One region of the Agarivorans albus genome, then DNA from elsewhere that is predicted to be linked to it. Evidence: predicted binding sites of a transcription regulator. Region 1 holds the regulator's gene; the other holds the start of a gene.
The links. The regulator MetJ, encoded in region 1, represses methionine synthesis genes. The targets are predictions, from matches to a motif close to TAGACGTCTAGACGTCTA.

Region 1 (10,091 bases):
AATTGCTTTTTAGTTAGAAGTTTACCTTCATGGAATACTTCAAATAACCAGTCACCAGTAACAGCTTCCCATTTTTCTTCGATGAAGTAGAAATGACAATTACTCGTTGTCCCGTTTTTTAGTTTTAGCGTTTTACTGTATGACATCGAAGTATAGATTTTCCCGTCATCATCTATCATTTCAGGGCTGGTAATCGATTTAGTTACTTCAACCTTTTTTTGTCCAGCTTTTACTTCAAAACAATAACCAAAAGTTGTACCCACTTGAGCTGCTATCTCAGTTGTTTGCTTAGTGACTTTTCCACTCTTACCCGTTAGTACCGAATCGTTTGGCGTATTGCTTGCTGAGTATTCTCCTGTGAGACTTGATTGCCCGTAAATCCCGTAGTCGAGAATTGTTGAAGTTACTTCGGTATTTGATTCAGTACTGGCACATCCTGCTAATAGAATTAGCGCAGCTGTGTATAGCTTTTTCATGATCATCCTTGACGTTATTAACTGACTTAAAATAGAAATTTTTTTGAGGATGATAACTAACTAAACTAGAAAGTCGATTGCTTAATGTTTTGCTGAGCTTATTTTCTTTCGAAGTTAGACATACGCAGCTGAACTCATTAGCAAACGCAGTACAAACTTTCACTTCATATTTAGTGTCTCCTGAGTGTTCAGATAATGCGGGGCAACCTTTCTTTTGCTTCATTTTCTTTGGTTGTTCAAAGAAAATGACGTCGCAGTTAGGCGAAACGGGAGCGTTTAGCTAACAGATGAGAAATAAAGCAAATGGAGGCAAGCGTAGCCTTAGGTAAGATAAAGCAACAAAAGCCGCTTAATCAGCGGCTTCGTTTTATCAATTAGTACTTAGTTGTTGGCTTCTTCTCTCTGCTCTAAAGAGTGAGCTTTACCCAAAGTCCAAGTGTCATAATCTCGCAGCAAATAGAGAGCTAAGCATGCAGCGAGCATTGGCCAAGCAGCAAAGAACAATAAGTTATTAAATGGGTCTAGATACTTAGCAAATGAAGAAAATGTTGAACCAGCATGCAGTACCAATACTGCAAGGTAGGTGATGTTTTTCCATAAACCTAAGGTAAAGGCTGCGATAAAGGCCAGTTGTGCAAGCCCCATGGCAATAAGTGTATTGGTGGTTAAATTTAATCCGTAAAAGCCAGAGAACACTTTTATTGCATGCTCTGGCACAAGTACTTTATCTAAGGCCCATATTGTAAACACGAGGGCAATGCTTAGCCTTAAACATAAAAGACCAAGCGATAGTTTTGAGGCTAACTGAGGAGGGTACGACGTTTTCATCCTTTTACCTATTTTAAGTTAAGAGCCTGTTTACAGACCGGTAAGCCCTCAATTTGATTACAGTTTATGAGTAAAAGTTGGTGAAAATAATTTGTCGTACGCTGGGTTTAGGCAACAAAAAAGCCGCTCAATGAGCGGCTTCCTAGTTTCTTATTCTTCTTTATCCAATTCCGCTTGGGCGGCTTTCTCTAAGGCCGGGTCGGGCTTGTCTTTTTGCAAGTCGGCGTCGTCGGGGAGCGGCTGGCCTGTGTAGGCGTGCAAAAATGCTTCGCAAAGTAGCTCACTGTTGGTGGCGTGGCGTAGGTTATTTATTTGTCTACGGGTTCGCTCATCGGTCAATATCTTTAGCACTTTTAGTGGGATAGATACTGTGATTTTTTTTACTTGTTCGCTTTTTTTACCGTGCTCAGCGTAAGGGCTGATCCACTCACCATTCCAATCTGTAGACATTCTGCAATACACACCAAACTAAAGAGACCCTATTGTAACGGGGGAAATGCGACTTAGCAATCCAACAGCAAAGACATTTAGACGTCTAGAAGTGTTGACGTCTTTTTTGCTAGTGGTAAAGTGGCAGGATAAATTGAGGGAGTAAATCAGCAATGTCTTTAAAAGATCTACAAGCGGCTACTATAGCAGTGCGCAGCGGTATTGAAAGTGATACCCAACACGGTGCGGTAGTACCGCCTATTTATTTGTCGAGTAACTACAGCTTTGCTGATTTTAACCAAAAACGCCAGTTTGATTACAGCCGTTCAGGTAACCCTACTCGCCACATTTTAGCCGAGGCGATTGCCGATTTAGAACATGGCGCTGGTGCGGTAATTACTAACACCGGTATGTCGGCGGTTAACCTTGTTACTGCCTTGCTTGAGCCTGGCGATTTATTGGTTGCGCCGCATGATTGTTACGGTGGTAGCTACCGTTTATTCGACAGCCTAGCTAAAAAGAATGCCTTTGAAGTGGCTTTTGTTGATCAAAACGATGACGCAGCTCTAGCTCAGCTATTGGCTAAGAAGCCTAAATTGGTGTGGTTAGAGACCCCAAGTAACCCTTTGCTTCGAATTGTAGACATTAAAGCCATTGCCGAGCAAGCACATGCTGCTGGCACGTTGGTAGTGGTAGACAACACCTTTTTGTCGCCTGCCTTGCAAACGCCAATTTTGTTAGGTGCCGACATTGTGGTGCACTCGGCCACTAAATATATTAACGGCCACTCGGATGTGGTGGCCGGTATGGTGGTTGCAGCCAACGAAGAACTGGCCGAGCAATTGGCGTGGTGGGCAAACTGTTTAGGGTTAACGGGTTCTGCTTTTGATTCGTACCTTACTTTGCGAGGTTTGCGTACCCTTAAAGCACGTATGAATGTACACCAACAAAATGCCCAAGCCCTGGTGGAATGTTTGCAGCAACAAGAAGCGGTAGGCGCGATTTACTATCCTGGTTTACCAGAGCATCCTGGGCATGTTTTAGCGCAAAGCCAGCAAAAAGGCTTTGGTGCTATGTTCAGTTTTGAATTGAATTTAGAAGAAAGCCAAATGGTTAAGTTTTTAAAAAGCTTACAGTTGTTTTCTTTGGCGGAATCTTTAGGTGGCGTAGAGAGTCTAATTGCTCATCCGGCTACCATGACACACGCTGCGATGTCGGCGGAAGCGCTAGAAGAGGCTGGCATTTCTAATCAGTTATTGCGGGTATCGGTAGGCTTGGAAGATTCGCAAGATTTAGTTAATGATTTACAGCAGGCCTTTGCCCAACTGTAGTTTTACCAGCGTTGTAGAGAGGTAAGTCATGTCGGTAAATAGACATGTGCATAAATTTGGTGGCAGCAGCTTAGCTGATGCAGGGTGCTTTAAGCGGGTGGCGGCCATTGTGGCCGAGCATACCCAAGCACAGGATTTAATTGTGGTATCGGCAGCGGGTAAAACCACTAACCGTTTAATCAATATTATTGAGTTGGCTAAACAGGCCGATAATGCTGCAGCCGATGCGCTAACCGGTTTAATTGAATTCCAAAGCAAGTTGGTGAATGAGCTTCTTGATGAAGCCGCTGCCAAACTGATCCTAACAGCGCTTGATGGCGAACATCACCAAATCGCTAGTATTCTTGAAGGTGAGCTTACAGCCTTTACCTGTAATGAAGTATTGTCTTTTGGCGAGCGTTGGTCTGCACGTTTATTAGCTGCTTTGTTAAGTGCTCAAGATTGCCAAGCCGAGTGGTTAGATTCTCGCCAGTTTTTTAAAGCGGAGTTATCTACTCAACCGCAAGTAGATGTTGCGCAAAGTACACCGTTATTAGCTAAATGTTTAGCTGAAAAAGCCGCTTGCCGTATAGTGGTAACGGGGTTTATTTGTAGTGATAGTGAGCAGCGTACCGTGACTTTAGGTCGCAACGGCAGTGATTACTCGGCTACCGAGTTAGCCGCCTTGGCCGATGCAGTGTCTACTACGATTTGGAGTGATGTAGCTGGTATTTATAGTGCTGATCCACGTTTAGTGAAAGATGCGGTATTGCTCGAAAACCTTGCGTTGAATGAAGCTGCAGAATTATCGCGAATTGGTACCTCGGTATTGCATGCGCGCACCTTAGAGCCACTGGCGCGCTCTCGCCAAAAAGTGAACTTGCGTTGCAGCTACGCTCCCAACGATGGACAAACCTTAATTCACCGTAAGGGCGCAAACAGCCACAGCGCTAAAATTGTTACCTCGGTAGACAATGTGGTATTGCTGGAGCTTACTTTTACCGAAGATTTTTCTCACAATGCCACCGCGTTGTTAGAAGCTTTGGCCTGTAGCCATTTAGCACCTGCTACTCGCCATAAACATAGCGAAACCGGTTCTTTACGTATGGCTTACACCTGTGAGCTTGTGGATGAAGCCTTAGCAAAAATAGACCAACTGGCGAGCCAATTTCATATCCAAAAAATTGAACGTAGCGAAGGTTACAGTTTAGTGGCTCTAGTGGGTGCGGGCGTGTGTGATAACCCGCAGCAGTGTTACCAGTTTTTTCAGCATCTGGCTGAACAGCCATTAGAGTTTATTCACTCTAGTGCTGATAAATTAAGTTTGTGTGCGGTGGTGAGAAAAATCACCTTAGAGCCGCTATTAAAAGACTTGCATAGCCACTTATTCAAGCAAAAAACCAAGTTGGGTTTGGTGGTATTTGGTAAAGGTAACATCGGTAGCCAGTGGCTTGAGTTGTTTAGCCAGCAACAGGCTAAGTTGGAGCAGCAACATCAAATTGAGTTGTGTTTGGCGGGTGTGTTTTCTAGTAAAGCTGGCCATTTAGATTTTGCTGGCTTAGCGCTTGAGCAGCTAAACAGCAGTGAGGCCGATACTGCACTTATTTGGCCAGAGATATTTGATAAGCTAAAGCGTCATCCCTATGACGAGCTTGCTGTGTTAGACATTACCGCTAGTGAGGCATTAAGCGCTTATTATGGTGAGTTTGCTCGACATGGTTTCCACCTTATTACCACTAACAAGCATGCAGGGGCGAGTGAGCAAGCTAATTATTCAGCCTTGCAGCAGGCCTTTAGTGACCATGGTGCGCAATGGTTAAGCAACGCCACAGTAGGGGCGGGCTTGCCAGTGCAAAAAAGTATTCAAAGTTTGCGCGACTCTGGCGATGAGATTCATACTATCTCAGGAATATTTTCTGGTACCTTGAGTTGGTTGTTTCAACAGTACGACGGAACAGTGGCCTTTTCTGAATTGCTCGCCGATGCCTTAAATCAAGGTCTAACCGAGCCAGATCCTCGCGAGGATCTTTCTGGGAAAGATGTGCAGCGCAAGTTGCTTATTTTAGCTAGAGAGGCGGGGTTACAGTTGGAGCTAGCCGATATTGCGCTTAGCTCTTTAGTGCCAGAGCATTTAGCGGCCTTAACGGTAGAGCAGTTTTTAGACTCGATGAGCGAGCTAGACCAAAGCATGTTAGAAGCCTTTAATGACGCTAAACGTCAAGGCAAAGTGATTCGTTTTCTAGCCAAAGTGAATCAAAAGGGAGAGGCTGAAGTTGGCTTATCGGCAATTGATGCACTTCATCCTTTTGCTAACCTTAAACCTTGTGACAATGTGTTTGCCATTGAGAGCTTATGGTACAAGCAAAACCCTTTGGTGATTCAAGGGCCAGGCGCGGGCAGAGAAGTGACAGCAGGGGCTATTCAAGCTGATTTAGTTAGCCTTTGTAAAAGCCTTAAATAAGCTGATGTTGGATAAAAAAAGGCCTCTTAAACTAAGAGGCCAAATAGGATATTAAGGGTGTTTACAAACGCTTGAAGGTTGCTACCTTCACTCTAGTTTTAAGGGTTGCTAGAAAACCTTCCGCACAAGAAAAGGTGGCATGAAGCCACCCCTCAATTTTTACTCACACTTGCTTACCATCATTGTGCCAGCAGCTGACACAGGATCTGCATTGTCAATTTTAAGGCTATAAACGTACTTACCTGCTTCAGGAATCGTTACGTTCATTTCTTTACCAGAGCCTTCAATGCGTGATACTGGGAGTGTTGTTCCTAATACAACAGTTTGACTCGGAGTCGACACTTCGAAACGCTTAGTACTGTCGTCACTCCACTCAGCAACTGCGTATTTAAAGCCAAAGGCTGTATCACTAGGCTCATCAAATACCAATTGATAGAGGTTGTTACCTTTGTAGTTTAGTTTGTGAGAATCGACCGCAGCCCAGCCGTTGTGAGAACCACGAGCAAATACATCTTCGCCGATTGGCCCAACTTCACTTGAATCAGGTAGGGTACAATCTGCTAACTCGCCTTCTCCCACAATGCCGCCTGTATCTGGGCCTTCTGGAGAAGGATCTACAACTTCTAAGAAGCGAGACTCTAGGGCTCCTAATGTGATTTCATATTCACCAGAAGCTTGAGAAATAAGGGCATCGCTAACTAAGTCTTTCAGGTCGCCATTGCTACCAATTTGCGCATCGCTAACGGTAACAGTTTTGGCTGAAGTGCTAGTATTGGCTAGGAATAATACTACGTTATCTCCAGACAACTTGTGGTCAAAATAAACATTGACTGCTTCGTCGGTAACGATTGCAGTGCGTTCGCCTTTATATAAGGCTGGGTTTTCTGAACGAATTTGCATTAGCGTTGATATGTAGTCACGCAAATCTGCTTGCTCAGTATTAGCTGTAAATATATCACCGTTGGTTCGGGCGCCAGTTGGCAAGCCTTCAACTTTTCCGCTGTTTCGAGCTACGTGGTCATCACACAAACCAACTGCTGCACAGGTAGTGTTGTCTTCTTGGTCGGCAAAGCCAGGTACTTCATCGCCAATTTCTTCGCCATAGTAGAAAGTAATTGGTCCTGAATAGGCAGCCAAAAACGCATTTGCTGCTTTATGTCGTAACCAGTATTCTGATTCATTCGGTTCTGCGATGTTGCCGCGCTGTTGTAAGTCGCCTAAGCGAACTAAATCGTGGTTAGAGATAAAACCATTAGGAACGGCGTGTTCAGGGTAAGCAGAATGTGTGCTAAATACACTGGCTAGGTTGCCCGCGCTGTGATTATTGCCGCCACTTTCTTCCACAGCATAAGACTGAACAATGCGGTATCGACCTGGGAAATCAAAGGCTGAGCATAAACCGGGCTGTTCTGTTGTTCCATAAGCCTGTTCTGCAATTTCAGATTCACCTCTCCAGATTTCGGCAACTAGGTAGCCCATAGGATTAACAGTTTCGCCATTCATGGTGTAGGTGGTTGCTTTAGATGCATCTTCAACCGCTTTACGAATTTCGCCCCATGCACCAACAGGTACTTGATAAGCTTGGTCTAGACGCCAGCCATCGATACCCAGTTCTGTTACCCAGTAGCTAGCAACTTCTTTATAAAACTCAAGGGTATCGTTATCGGTACCTGGGTAGCTAACAGGGTTATCAGAGCCTGAAGGCGTTAAGCCATTTGGAGAAGGAGTTACATTGCCTTTATGGTGACCAAATACGCCATCAAAGATTACGTACATGCCACGCGCATGTGCTTCATTTACTAATGTGCGAGCTTGCTCTATGGTGCCAAAGTTAGGATCGATGGCGAAGTAATTACGGGTAAAGTAACCGGTAGCATCTAGCTTGCTATCGCCTTCTGAGTCAAAGATAGGCGTCATCCAAACGGCATTCATGCCTAAGCTTTGGATGTAATCAAGCGAGTCAATAATACCTTGCAGGTCACCTTTGTGGTGGCTAGTACCGTAACCGTCGTTGTAGTCGTGGTTTGAATCACCATCGATAAACGCTTCGGTCATCACTTGATAGATGCGCAGTTCTTTGGCTTTTTCATAAATTTCAGCATCACAAGCATAAGCTTGGTATTCATAATCAGGTGTTCCGCCGTTGCCGCCGCCATCACCGCCGCCACCGCCACAAGCACTTAAACCAAATACTACTGCCATTGAGATGGCGCTCTTGGACCAATTCATTATTCATCCTTGCTAAATACAACTTATATGAGCTCAGTTAATCACAGCGTCTGTAGACTAGATACTTGATAGCGTTTTCAGATTGATGGAAAATTGACCCAGCTCGCATCTTTCGTTTAATTGAGAATATTGTTTTTTTATGAAATGGTTTTCATTTTGATTATTCTGTTCAAGAAACGATTCATGGTTAAAAACTTGGTTTGTGAGGATTTGCATTGTTCGATTTGGGTTTTTTACTACTCACGGTATGATAGCCCTACAAATAGAAAGAAAGTGGCAGGTTTATGAGTGGCGTTAGGGCCCAGCAAAAAGAGAAAACACGTAGAGCAATTATTGATGCTGCGTTTAGTCAGCTAAGTGCTGAACGTGGTTTGTCGAGCTTAAGTTTGAGGGAAGTGGCTAGGGAAGCGGGTATTGCACCCACTTCTTTTTATCGTCACTTTTCCGATATGGAAGAACTGGGACTAACCTTAGTAGATGAAGGTGGATTAACCTTACGCCAGCTTATGCGCCAAGCGCGCCAGCGCATTATTGCCAGTGGTGGCAGTGTTATTGGCACCTCGGTAGAAACCTTTATGGAGTTTGTTTATAACAATCCTAATGTGTTTCGTTTGTTGCTGCGTGAGCGTTCAGGGACATCTCCGGCTTTTAGGGCCGCTGTGGCGCGGGAGATCGCCCATTTTATTGCCGAGCTTACCGACTATTTAGAGCTGCAATATCGCTGCCCGCGAGAGGATGCGCAAATGCAAGCCGAGGCAATGGTGATCATTGTTTTTAATGCTGGAGCATCTGCTTTAGATTTAGCCGAGTTTGATCGCCAATTGTTGGCCGATAAAACCATTAAACAGTTACGCATTGTTGCCAAGGGAGCGGCACTCTACAATCGCTCGGAAGCCTTAAGTTAAGAGGTGAATATGAAGGTAAGAAAATCGCTGCTATTGCTAGCTTTTATTGCAGGCTTATGTGGTAACGCCAGCTTGGCCCTGTTTACGGTGCCTGAGTTAAAGTTTTCGGTGTTTCCAATCATTGCCTTTGTACTGGCCATTATGCAGCTGTACCACTTATATACTGAGAAAGACTTAAGTGAAGACTCACCCTTAATGAGTGTAGCCGCCTTTTTGCTGGGCGCGCTGGGTTATTCGGCCATGTTGCGTGCTCAGTTCCCCGACATCGGTAGCAACTTAGTATTGCTAATCATCTGTTTGTTTATTGGCTTATGGTTGATGTTTAAGTTAGGTGGCTTTAAACGCTAAGGTTTGAATTTTTAAGTTATTGTAAAGCCTGCTTCCATGCTAAATCGGCCTGTTGTTGGTAGGCTTTCCAATCTCCTTTTAACCAGCGTTGGCGACCTTTTTCTGCAAAAAATAGATGCAGTTGGTTATCAAAAAATTCCCACACTTGGCCATCGGTTGCAATTAAGCCCTCGCCTAAAGACAGCGCATTGGCACAAAATCCGTTGTATTTAGCTTGGTAGGTCTCGGGACTAGCCGCAAATTTGTCGGCGCTTTGTTGACTGGCAAACTGCCAGTTTGCCTCTTTCCACCTCACGGTATACTTTTTATTGCCCTGCTGAATGTTGCGATTGGCTTGTTCTTGAGCAAGTTGGTAACTGGTTATGTCGATTCCGCCTATGGCTTTGTCGCTCCAAAAGCTGGTGCTTACCGGCTCATTGGCAAAGCTGCTTAAACTGAATATCAAGCAAGTGGTGGCAAATATAGTCTGTTTCATAATCTTCCCTAGATGCTGAGTAAGCCATAAATGGAGACCGTGCTTAGCAGAGCACTATTTCAAATAGTAAAAAGCCGCGTCAATTAACGCGGCTTTAAGTTGCGGGTGAATACTTGTGCTAGCGACGCTGCAGGTACATGCCTACTTCGATGTGGTCGGTATAGGGAAACTGGTCAAACAGCGCCCAATGGCTAATTTTGTGAGTACGGCTTAACTCACTTAAATTGTCGTAAAGTGTATTAGGATTACACGAGATATAAACAATGTTGTCGTAGCCTTGCACCATGCCTAAGGTAGCATCATCTAAACCCGCTCGTGGTGGGTCTACCAAAATGGTATCGCATTGATAGGTTCTTAAATCAACATCTGCTTCTTTTAGGCGGCGGAACTCGCGCTCACCTAACATGGCTTGAGTAAATTCTTCTGCCGACAAACGAATGATTTTTACATTGTCGATGTTGTTATGTTTAATGTTGTATTGCGCTGCTTCAACCGAGGGTTTGGCGATTTCGGTGGCTAACACGCGATCGAAGTTTTTGGCTAAGGCTAATGAGAAGTTACCATTGCCACAATACAGTTCTAGCAAATCACCTCGGCTATCGCTGGTGGCACTTTGCGCCCATTCCAACA
Region 2 (10,091 bases), 1.5 Mb from region 1:
TAAACCATCCCGTAGCGCCGCAGCTAGATAAGCTTAAAAATTTGATTCAAGTAATGGCTAAACGCGAAGGAAAAGTACCTAGCCAGCAAATGGATGAGTTTCGTTGGGGAGTAATTCTAAACGATTACGCTCAGCGTCAAAATGGCCTAAGCCCATATCAAAAAATGCAAAGCCAATGGCAAGCTATGGCTGCCACAGCACAATTCCATCAAGTATCAGCTCAATCATCTAGTACCAAGCTTTTACACTAGTTAAAAATTGCGCAAATAACTTGCAGCCATAGCATAATTGCTGCTTAATCAGGGTTTAACTCATTGATTAAGTGGCTGCTGTGGCGCTAGTTTCCTCTCATTCTTCCCGTCTTTATTTTGGTTTAGCTTGCTCGGTAATGGCTTCGTGCATGTTTGCTTTTCTTCCTTGGTATATCCATCAGTTTCCTTTAAATGAAAACAGCGGCAACTGGCTAGCAGCTCAGCGTATTGTGTGGAGCTGTTTGCTAATGTTTGTGGGGTTAGCTTGTTTCAAGCAACTACCTTTACTCATTCGGCACATGGCTAATTGGCGAGCTTGGCCACGCTTGATGCTGGCTGCTGTATTAGTTGGCTTGCAGTTTTGGTTGTTTATTTGGGCGCCAGCCAACGGCCAGACGCTGCCGGTTGCGCTGGGTTATTTTTCGTTGCCCTTGGTATTGGTATTAGTGGGACGGTTTGTTTATAAAGAGCAGCTTAGTAGCCTGCAATGGGTGTCTGTAACAGTTGCAGCTGTAGGAGTTGCTTACGCTTACGTAATGGCTGATGGATTGTCGTGGATAGTGCTGTTGGTGGCCTTGGGTTATCCCTTGTATTTTATGTTGCGGCGCAAGTATCCCTTGCCAAGCCATATTGCTTTTACTATTGATAACTTAATGCTACTGCCGCTTGCGTGCGCTTATTTGCTAATGGGGGATGGCGTGAGCGAAGCGCAAAGCCAGCTCTCGAATCTGTACAACTATGCCCCTTGGCTGTATTACTTCGGACTGGGGGTAGCGGGTACCATTCCTATGTTACTGTTTTTACTTGCTTCTAACTATTTGCCTCTAAGTTTGTTTGGCTTGATGGGTTATTTAGAACCTGTATTGGTATTTAGCGTGGGTTGGTTACTTGGTGAACGTTTAAGCCCTGAGCAGTGGCCAACTTATATTTTGATCATTTTTGCCTTAGTGTTATTGGCAATAGATGGTCTGCGGCGCGGTGTTCGACAAACGGCAAGCCGCAAAAAGCTGCCTAAAGCCTGTTAAGGTAGCGCTAAACTTGCAGTGATTGGGCGGTGATCGCCGCCTACTGAATCAAGAACCCTGGCGCTGGCAAAACTAAGATCTTCTGAAGCTAATACGTGGTCTATTCTTGCGCCGTGCCATGACGTGTATTTAGTGTAATTAACTCCGCTGCCTACTAGGTCAATGCCATTGTTTAGACCAGCTAAATGCCGTTGATAAAGATTTTCTTGGACCGTCATATTAAAGTCTCCAGCAGCTATATAGCTGGTTTGCTGCTTAGCCCAAGACGCCACCAAAGAGGCTTGCATGTTGCGAGCAAAGTGCAAGTTATTGAATGCTTCAGGCTCAAAACTACCATGGATTAAGGCGTTAATGGTTGGCCTTGGTGTGTCCATATGGATATTGGCTATACTCAGTTCTTTTCCGTCAATCGTGGTGTGATAAAACACCGCAAATTTACCAAAGCCACCAAAGGTTTCACGCGATAAACTGCCTTGATGTTCAATTGGCGTTCTGCTTACGGTGCAAAGGTGGTCGCAGTGGCTATACCAACTATCGTCAAAGACTTGCTGCACCCGCTCAGGCTTTGATTCCTGCATGAACACAATGTCGGGTTTTAGCTCCGCCACCAACTGGTGAATTTGCGGTGAGCTTGCGCCATTGCCGTTGTTTAAAGACAAAATGGTGATGGCGCTAGCTTGCCGCTGAGGCAACTTAAGCTGAAGATCTTGAAACTGTACAAACACCACCGCGCAGAGTGCCCAGCTTAGGTACTGCCATTTGCCTAGCTGGCGGATAAACAAAATCGGCGTAAGGGCCAGTAAAATCGCCCACCAGCGCGGAGAGAATAGGCTTAAATAGCTTATGGATATTCCTAGAGGGGTATCTGGCAGATGCGGCAAGCTCAATATTGCTCCTGCTGCTAGCAAACAGCAAATAGAAAGAGTAATAGAGAAGAATTTTACTAGCTTATTCATTAGCTTATTGTTACCTTCTGCGCCCTGTAAAATCTGGGCATAAGTATATACGCGGTAAGTGGCAAATTACCATGTCACGTCGTTTTAGCGTAACAAAGTTCTTGTAGTATGCGCAGTTATGGAAACGTAAACAATATGTAACAGCTGTGCCGCAGGCATTTCGCTGTTAATGGTGGTTTTGTTAACAAGTAGGTTGATTTCAAATGTTTTCTAAGCAAGGATCTGTTGCAGAAATTGGGTTCGGTATTAAGAACTTAAGCTTAAAAAAAACCAAGGCAGGTGGTGTGTTTCAGCTGTTACTAATATTACTGGGTGCGGTAGTGCTGTTTTTTAATCGCCGCGATAGTAGTCAAAGAGTGTGGGCTCGTTTACCCACGCTAAACGACTATCAGACTCGTTACCCTGAAAAAACTGAAGATGCTAATACGATTCGTTGTATCCATTGCGATAGCGACCAAACGTGGGAGTATGGTTTGGAAAGCCTGATGGATCACCGCCGTGAGTGTGTTTGTCTAGCCTGTGGACATCGTTTGTGGCGCAAAGAGCAAGAGAGCTTAGCTATTCAATAGCCTCTTCAGAACTCCTTAATCACTTCTCAAGATATTTAAAAATACCGGTGAATTAAATAGCGCTTGCCGTTCTATCCTACAAGTTACGTACTGATAGCGCTTACCTCTATGTTTGATACCTACATTGCGGTTGTCACTTGGTGGGCCTATTGCTTCGATGGAGTGTGGTACGTTTTCTAACATCACAAAAGCAATGTCGCGGCGAATTCTAATGCCTATATAACTTAACGACTTATTCATAATAAAGGCTTTAAACAAGTTTTCATAAACTTGAGTGATGGCGTTTACTCGCCCTGTGTAAATGGAGTAAATATATAAGCTGGCCGGTTCATTGTTGCTGGCTAGCATTTCTTCGCATATATCGGTTTCATCTAAGCTCTTGTCTAGTAGCTTCTCAAAGTAGGGCTGTTTTATCTTGAGAGCAAAACAATGCCCAGCGAGTTGACCGAGGTAGAAATAGTAACTTACCTCTGCAGCGAGATGGTTTTGAAGCGTCTCGAGCCAAGCGCTGTCCCACTGCTCATAGCCAAAGGTGAGGTTATCAATGTAATTGCTTAGGTGTTGTGCACTGTATTGAGTAAGGGGATGGGGCGGAGTAATTTGTTCAAAACTCTCTTCACTCTGCGGCAGGTAAGGGTGAGCACCTAAGTAGTGTTTAAACTTGGCTCGAGCTTCAAGGACTTTATTCATCGCTTGGTTGCTGGGAAGGTTTTTCGAGCTAAAGCTACTGGAAGTGAAAATTTTATAAGCTTCATCACCAAAGTAGCGAATAATTTCCAATTGCCGATTTAAACTCGGCTCTACTTTGCCCCGCTCCCAACGGCTCACCGCCAAGGCATCAAGCTCACTAAATTCTGGGCTAAAGGCCGCTAATACTTGGCAAAGCTGTTCTTGGGTTAGGTTTGCTTGGTTACGTTTTTGCTGCAAGTAGTCGGCAATGCTCTTGTAGTTAGCCATATAGAGTTATCAAGTAATTGTTATTATGTGCTTTATTTTAGCAGCACTTGTTGAATCGCCCAAAGGGGCTCGCTAGGCATTGATTATAAAAAAATATTTTTAACATGCTCTGATGCTAACTGGTGCTTTGATTTATCTTAGCGACCGATTATTTAGCAACCACGAGAATCTTGAATGAACAAAGTCGGAACCTCTATTAGTGTCGTTTTACTTGCAAGCAGCATGCTTGCTGGCTGTGCCTCAACGGATGGTGAGCCAGATCCTAACCAAGGAATGAAAACCGGTGCAGTAGGTGGAGCCGTTGTAGGTTTGGTTATGGGCGCGGTTACTGGAGATGCAGAGTTGGCGGTGAAAGGTGCTGCTGTTGGTGCTGCTGCTGGTGGGGCTAGTGGTGCAATGCGCGATTACGAGAATAGCCAAGAGAATCGTCGAACCGGCGTAACTGCAGAAGCCATCTCCCAACCAAACACAGTGATTATGAATGGTGACAATGCAACGGCTAATCAAGGTGAGCATTTGAACAAATTGCTGGGTCAATGGCAGGTAAACGTTTGGGCGATTCAGCCTGATGGTAGCACCATCGAAGCGCAGGGGCTTGCTCGCGGTAAAATGATGGAAAGTGACGCTGCTACGGTAGAGCTAGAGCAGCTAGAAGTTGCAGGTGAACAGCTAGAATTACAAGCTAGTACAACGATAAGTTATAACCTGCAACAGGGACATCAGTTAAGTGTGAGCGCGTCAAATCTTGAGAACGATGTTGTGTATGCTGGGGAATTTCAAGCGGCTATGAATCGTTTTAGCTACTATCCTTTGAGCCAAGTTAGTACAGCTAATATGCGCATGGAGTTACGAGTGGTGAGCCCGCAGCTATGGATTGTTGAAACCTACTCACAGCAAGGTAGTGAAGAGAAAATGATCCAGTCTTATCGCTTTAGCAAGATCAGTTAATAAAATTATAGTTATAAACTAACGTTAGTCGTTATTAGCCTATTTAAACGACGTGTTTAAATAGGCTGTTTTGGTGAGCTGGTTTCTACACGCTCAAATTGACTGGGCCAAGTTTGCTTTCTCCCCGCTTGCTTGGCTTGATATAAACCTTGGTCTGCCCTTTCAATCCAATCATCAATACTCTCACTTTCTTTGATGCTAGCTATGCCTGCACTAAAGCTAATCGACAGTTGGTTAGGCGCCAATAAACTAGAAATTTTAGCTACTAGCTTCTCGCTAGTTTGGTAGGCAGTATCAAAGTCTGCATCATGCAACATGATAAGAAACTCTTCGCCTCCATAGCGAAATACTCGGTCGTTAACGCGGGTGTTTTGTTGCAAAAAGTGGGTAAACCACACCAGTATTTGATCGCCTACATTATGGCCATGTTGATCATTAATGGCTTTAAAATGGTCTAAATCTAAAAGGATAATGCTAGCTTTTATGCCACTGCGTTTATGTTGTTGGGTAGCTTTTAGCAGTTCATCAAACAAGGCTCTACGGTTATAGCAACGTGTTAGGGAGTCTTTAAAAGCGAGTTCTTTGAGTTCGTTATTTTGTTTTACCAGTACCCGCGCCAAGCCCCATGCAAAGATGTGTGAAGCCACTACGCCAATACTAAAACGTATACCTTGATGAACACCTAAGTGATGAACACCAAGAATTATTGCCAGAATGCTTACAGCCAATACAAGGCGCTCTGCCATTTGCAGTGGTAAGTGGATAAAGCAGGCCAAAATTAATGCGGGAACAAAAAACTCGCCATGCATATTGGGTTGAGTCAGTGCTAATAAAACCGGGGGAATGGCTAGCAATAAGAACCATACGTCGGCAGTTTTGTAATGGTTGGATTCGGGTTTGGTGAATAAGAAGAATAGCGAAACTAAAATGGCCAAGGCGCAGGGTAGTACCACTAAGCCGTACCAAAATACCCCATTAACTAAATGAGTAATTGAAAAATAAGCACTAGGAATGAAACCTGCCAAATGCATGACAAGGCTCATTTTTCTTTCTGTAAACTCTGCTGGAGACCAGTCAGACACCATCGCAAAAACCTATGCCAAAAAGTTAAAATACGAGCTGGGGAGCTTTCCTTATGTTATTAAAAGTAAACTCTTTTTGGCGGATCCGTCAAATCAAATTGACGCTTTATTTATGCTTAAAGCTTAGTGCTCTGCTGCCTTTTAGTTGGCTGAGTGCTTGTTGTAAAATAAGTTCAACAAAATCTTTTAGCACTGTACTTGATTGAGCGTTTTTACTAAACGCTGCGTACATGGGACGCCATAAGGCTTGTTCAAATGACAATAAGTGCACAAATTGTTGCTGCGCATAATGTTCTACAGCCCAATAAGGCATCGCTGCCACTCCCATTCCTGCTGCGACCATTTGCAGTAACATGGCTGGGTTATCGGCGTGTTTCCATTGTTTTACGGCTACTTGGCTGGGCTGAAGAATGTAACGATATAAGTCTAAGCGTTGTGGCGTTACCGGGTAACTAATGATGGTCTCTTGGCTCAACTGGGAGGCTTTTATTGTCGCTTGGCTGCTTAAGCGGTGTTGAGGTGGGCAAATAAGTACCATTTCATATTCAAACAAAGGCTCAAAGTGGATTTGCTCCTCTGGGCTTACTTCAGACGTTAGCAGAATGTCAGCTTCCCCACGCTGTAACAAGGGCAGGCCGTTATAGTCTTTATCTTGGCAAAAATGGCTATTTACCTCTGGCCAAGTTTGCTGAAACCGCTGCAAAGCCGGCAATAACCATTGAAAACAAGCATGACAATCAACACTAATGTTTAAACGTGTTTGCTGTTGTTGGGCGGCGCTAAATTGTTGCTCGGTTTGTTCAATTAAAGGCAGCACTTGCTGGGCTAAACTAAGTAGTTGCTGGCCGTGTTGGGTGAGCTGCAAGGGCTGTTGCTTTCTTAACACCAGGTGACTATTGATGCGCTGTTCTAAGTCTTTTAGCTGGTGAGATAGCGCCGAATCTGTAATAAACAACTTGGCAGCCGCTGACTTTAAAGAAGAGCTAGCAGCAATCGCTTGAATACAACGTAAATGCTTTATCTCTAACATTTATCTGGCTAGCTCCTTTAAGTGTTTGGGCGAATTCGCAGCTTAGGCAGTTCAGGTTTGTTTGTACATATAAGTGCCAAGTTAGATGGCTAAACATGAATATTTTTCAATATAGAGAGGGAGAGCGCTTTAATTCTGTATGACCAGTTTTCACTGGATTAAGCAGAGTTGAGAGAAATTCAATTTAACTTGATGGCTTTTCAATTGTGTTGAGGCCTCGCTCTGGTCAATATGGGTTTATACATCTAGACGGCTAAAAGGATATTGATATGAGCACTACTCACGTATTGGGTTACCCAAGAATTGGTAAGCAACGAGAACTAAAATTTGCTTTAGAAAGCTACTGGCGTGGCGACTCTTCGCAGCAAGAGTTATTACAAGTTGGCAAAAATATTCGCCAACAAAACTGGCAAGCTCAAAAAGACAGTGGTCAAGCTTGGGTGACCGTAGGCGATTTTGCTTGGTACGACCAAGTACTAAATACCTCATTATTGTTAGGCAACCTGCCTAAGCGTCACCAGTCTGAGCAAATTAACCTAGATAGCATGTTTGCAATTGCTCGTGGCCAACAGGGCTGTGGCTGTAATCATGCGGCATCAGACATGAGCAAATGGTTTAATACTAATTACCATTACATTGTGCCGGAGTTTTCTGAAGACAGTGTATTTAGCCTACAGTGGCAGCAACTGTTTGATGAAATTCGCGAAGCATTTGAGCAAGGCCATGCAGTTAAGCCAGTTATTTTGGGGCCTGTTTCTTACCTGTATCTAGGTAAAAATGACGACCAAGCAGCCAGTAATTTTGACCGTTTGTCGTTATTGCCACAGTTGTTAACGGTTTACCGCGAGATCTTCCAAGCTATTGCTGATTTAGGTGTGGAGTGGGTTCAAGTGGATGAACCTATCTTGGGCCTAGAGCTCGATTCGCAATGGCAAGACGCATTATTAGCTGCTTATAAAACAAAGCTCAGCCCCACTAAGTTACTTTTGACCAGCTATTTTGCAGATGTGTTAGACAATGCCGAGGTGATTAAGCAATTGGCGGTAGACGGGCTGCATTTAGATTTATCTGCCGCTCCACAACAGCTTGAGCAAGTACTAACTTGGTTACCTGAAGCGTGGGTACTGTCTGCCGGTGTGATTAATGGTCGCAATGTATGGCGAGCGAATTTGCCAGAGATTATCGAAAACTACAGCTCACTTAAAGTTCGTTTAGGCGAGCGCTTGTGGCTTGCCTCGTCTTGTTCTTTGTTGCACAGCCCGCTTGATCTAGAGAGTGAAACGGACTTAGGTGATGCTAAGTATCGTTTGGCTTTTGCGGAGCAAAAACTATCTGAACTGCAAATACTTGATGAAGCGCTAAATGGTGAAGCTGACGCCCTGCGGCTATCTCGCCAATACAGTGCCGCTTTGCAAAACCTTAACAAGAAAAACAACTCCAGCTTGCAGCAGCGAATTAGCGCCTTAACCCCGGCTGAGCGTGAGCGTACTTTAAGCTTTGAACAGCGCCAAGAGATTCAGCAGAAAAGTTTGCAATTGCCACCCTTGCCAACCACTACTATTGGTTCATTTCCACAAACCAATGAAATTCGCCGTCAGCGTCGCGAATATAAGGCGGGGCAACTAAGCCAAGCTGATTATGATGCTGCGCTTGCTCAACATATAAAGGATGCCATTGAGCGTCAAGAGCGCTTAGATTTGGATGTGTTAGTGCATGGTGAAGCCGAACGTAACGACATGGTTGAGTATTTTGCCGAGCTATTAGATGGCTTTATTGCTAGCCGCTTTGGTTGGGTGCAGAGTTATGGTTCGCGTTGTGTAAAACCAGCAATTATTGTAGATGACATCGAGCGCGCTAAACCTCTTACTATTGAATGGAGCAGTTATGCGCAATCCTTAACTAACAAGCCGGTAAAAGGCATGTTAACTGGCCCGGTGACTATTTTGACTTGGAGCTTCGCCCGAGAGGATATTAGCCGCGCCCAAATCGCCGAGCAAATCGCTATCGCGCTTAATGACGAAGTGGCCGAGCTGCAACAAGCGGGTATTCAAGTTATTCAAATTGATGAACCTGCTATTCGCGAAGGTATGCCGCTTAAACGCAGCCAATGGGATGATTATTTAAACTGGGCGGTATCGGCCTTTAAGTTATCAGCCGCTAGCGCCAAGCCAGAAACGCAGATCCATACTCACATGTGTTACAGCGAGTTTAATGACATTATGCCGGCGGTTGCCGCATTGGATGCCGACGTATTAACCATTGAGACTTCTCGTTCGGCGATGAGTTTGTTGCAGGCCTTTGAGCACTTTGAGTATCCAAATGAAATTGGCCCAGGTGTTTACGACATTCACTCGCCTAACATTCCTAGCATCGATGATATTAAAGCGTTGATTGATAAAGCAGCACAATGGATCCCATTGCAACGTTTGTGGGTAAACCCAGATTGTGGCTTGAAAACCCGTAATTGGCAGGAAACTGAGGCAGCCTTAAACAACATGGTATTAGCAACCAAAGAGCTACGTGCTAGCTTTAGCTAAATTTAACCAGCAATAGCCCCTTTAATTAAGGGGCTATTTCGCCAATGACTTCGTTTTAATTAGCGCCTACACTAGAAATTACCCAGTTGTTTTGAGAGTTTCTATGCCAAAGGCAAAGTTCGTCTCTGGTGATATTTTTCGCCATATCGTTGTTATGTCCTCCACCAATGCCATTGGCTTAACTGCTTTATTTTTGGTTGATTTAGCCGATCTGTTTTTTATTAGCTTGCTGGGTGAGGCTGAGCTTGCTGCAGCGGTAGGCTACGCCGGAACCATCGCATTTTTTACCACTTCAATTTCTATTGGCTTATCGATTGCGATGACCGCCTTGGTGTCAAAAGCGATTGGCCAGCAAGATAAAGCGCGGGCTAAGCAGTTAGTCACCAATATCTTATTTACTGGTTTTTTAATTAGCGCTGCTTTTGCCGCTTTGGCTTGGTATTTTGCTCCAGAGCTGTTGAGCTTGATTGGCGCTAAGGCCAGAACCCATGAACTTGCGGTGCAGTATTTAAGAATCTTGCTGCCTTCGCTACCGATTCTTGGGTTGGCCATGAGTGGTGGCGCTGCACTGCGCTCGGTAGGTGATGCAAAACGGGCGATGTGGTCTACCTTGGCTGGCGGCGGCGTAAATGCGGTACTCGACCCTATATTCATATTTGCGCTTGGACTTGGATTACCTGGTGCCGCTATTGCCTCGGTTATTGCGCGCTTTGTGGTTGCGGGTGTTGCCTTGTCT

Region 2: metE (5-methyltetrahydropteroyltriglutamate--homocysteine S-methyltransferase) is a predicted target of MetJ. The motif match lies at 7,057-7,074, and genes of this name have one in related genera.

Annotation. Positions count from the first base shown of each region.
Region 1 is NZ_AP023032.1:418,373-428,463, forward strand. Features, by position in the region: gene K5620_RS01970 (DUF3859 domain-containing protein) at 1-476, opposite strand, end outside; gene K5620_RS01975 (hypothetical protein) at 858-1,226, opposite strand; gene metJ (met regulon transcriptional regulator MetJ) at 1,455-1,754, opposite strand; gene metB (cystathionine gamma-synthase) at 1,907-3,064, shown strand; gene metL (bifunctional aspartate kinase/homoserine dehydrogenase II) at 3,093-5,504, shown strand; gene K5620_RS01995 (alpha-amylase family glycosyl hydrolase) at 5,664-7,733, opposite strand; gene fabR (HTH-type transcriptional repressor FabR) at 8,018-8,638, shown strand; gene K5620_RS02005 (DUF1422 family protein) at 8,648-8,986, shown strand; gene K5620_RS02010 (YHS domain-containing (seleno)protein) at 9,003-9,461, opposite strand; gene trmA (tRNA (uridine(54)-C5)-methyltransferase TrmA) at 9,580-10,091, opposite strand, start outside.
Region 2 is NZ_AP023032.1:3,714,213-3,724,303, reverse strand. Features, by position in the region: gene K5620_RS16935 (DUF6933 domain-containing protein) at 1-251, shown strand, start outside; gene rarD (EamA family transporter RarD) at 323-1,276, shown strand; gene K5620_RS16925 (endonuclease/exonuclease/phosphatase family protein) at 1,273-2,232, opposite strand; gene K5620_RS16920 (hypothetical protein) at 2,436-2,801, shown strand; gene K5620_RS16915 (helix-turn-helix transcriptional regulator) at 2,817-3,758, opposite strand; gene K5620_RS16910 (YMGG-like glycine zipper-containing protein) at 3,933-4,706, shown strand; gene K5620_RS16905 (GGDEF domain-containing protein) at 4,763-5,749, opposite strand; gene K5620_RS16900 (LysR substrate-binding domain-containing protein) at 5,895-6,818, opposite strand; gene metE (5-methyltetrahydropteroyltriglutamate--homocysteine S-methyltransferase) at 7,088-9,355, shown strand; gene K5620_RS16890 (MATE family efflux transporter) at 9,459-10,091, shown strand, end outside.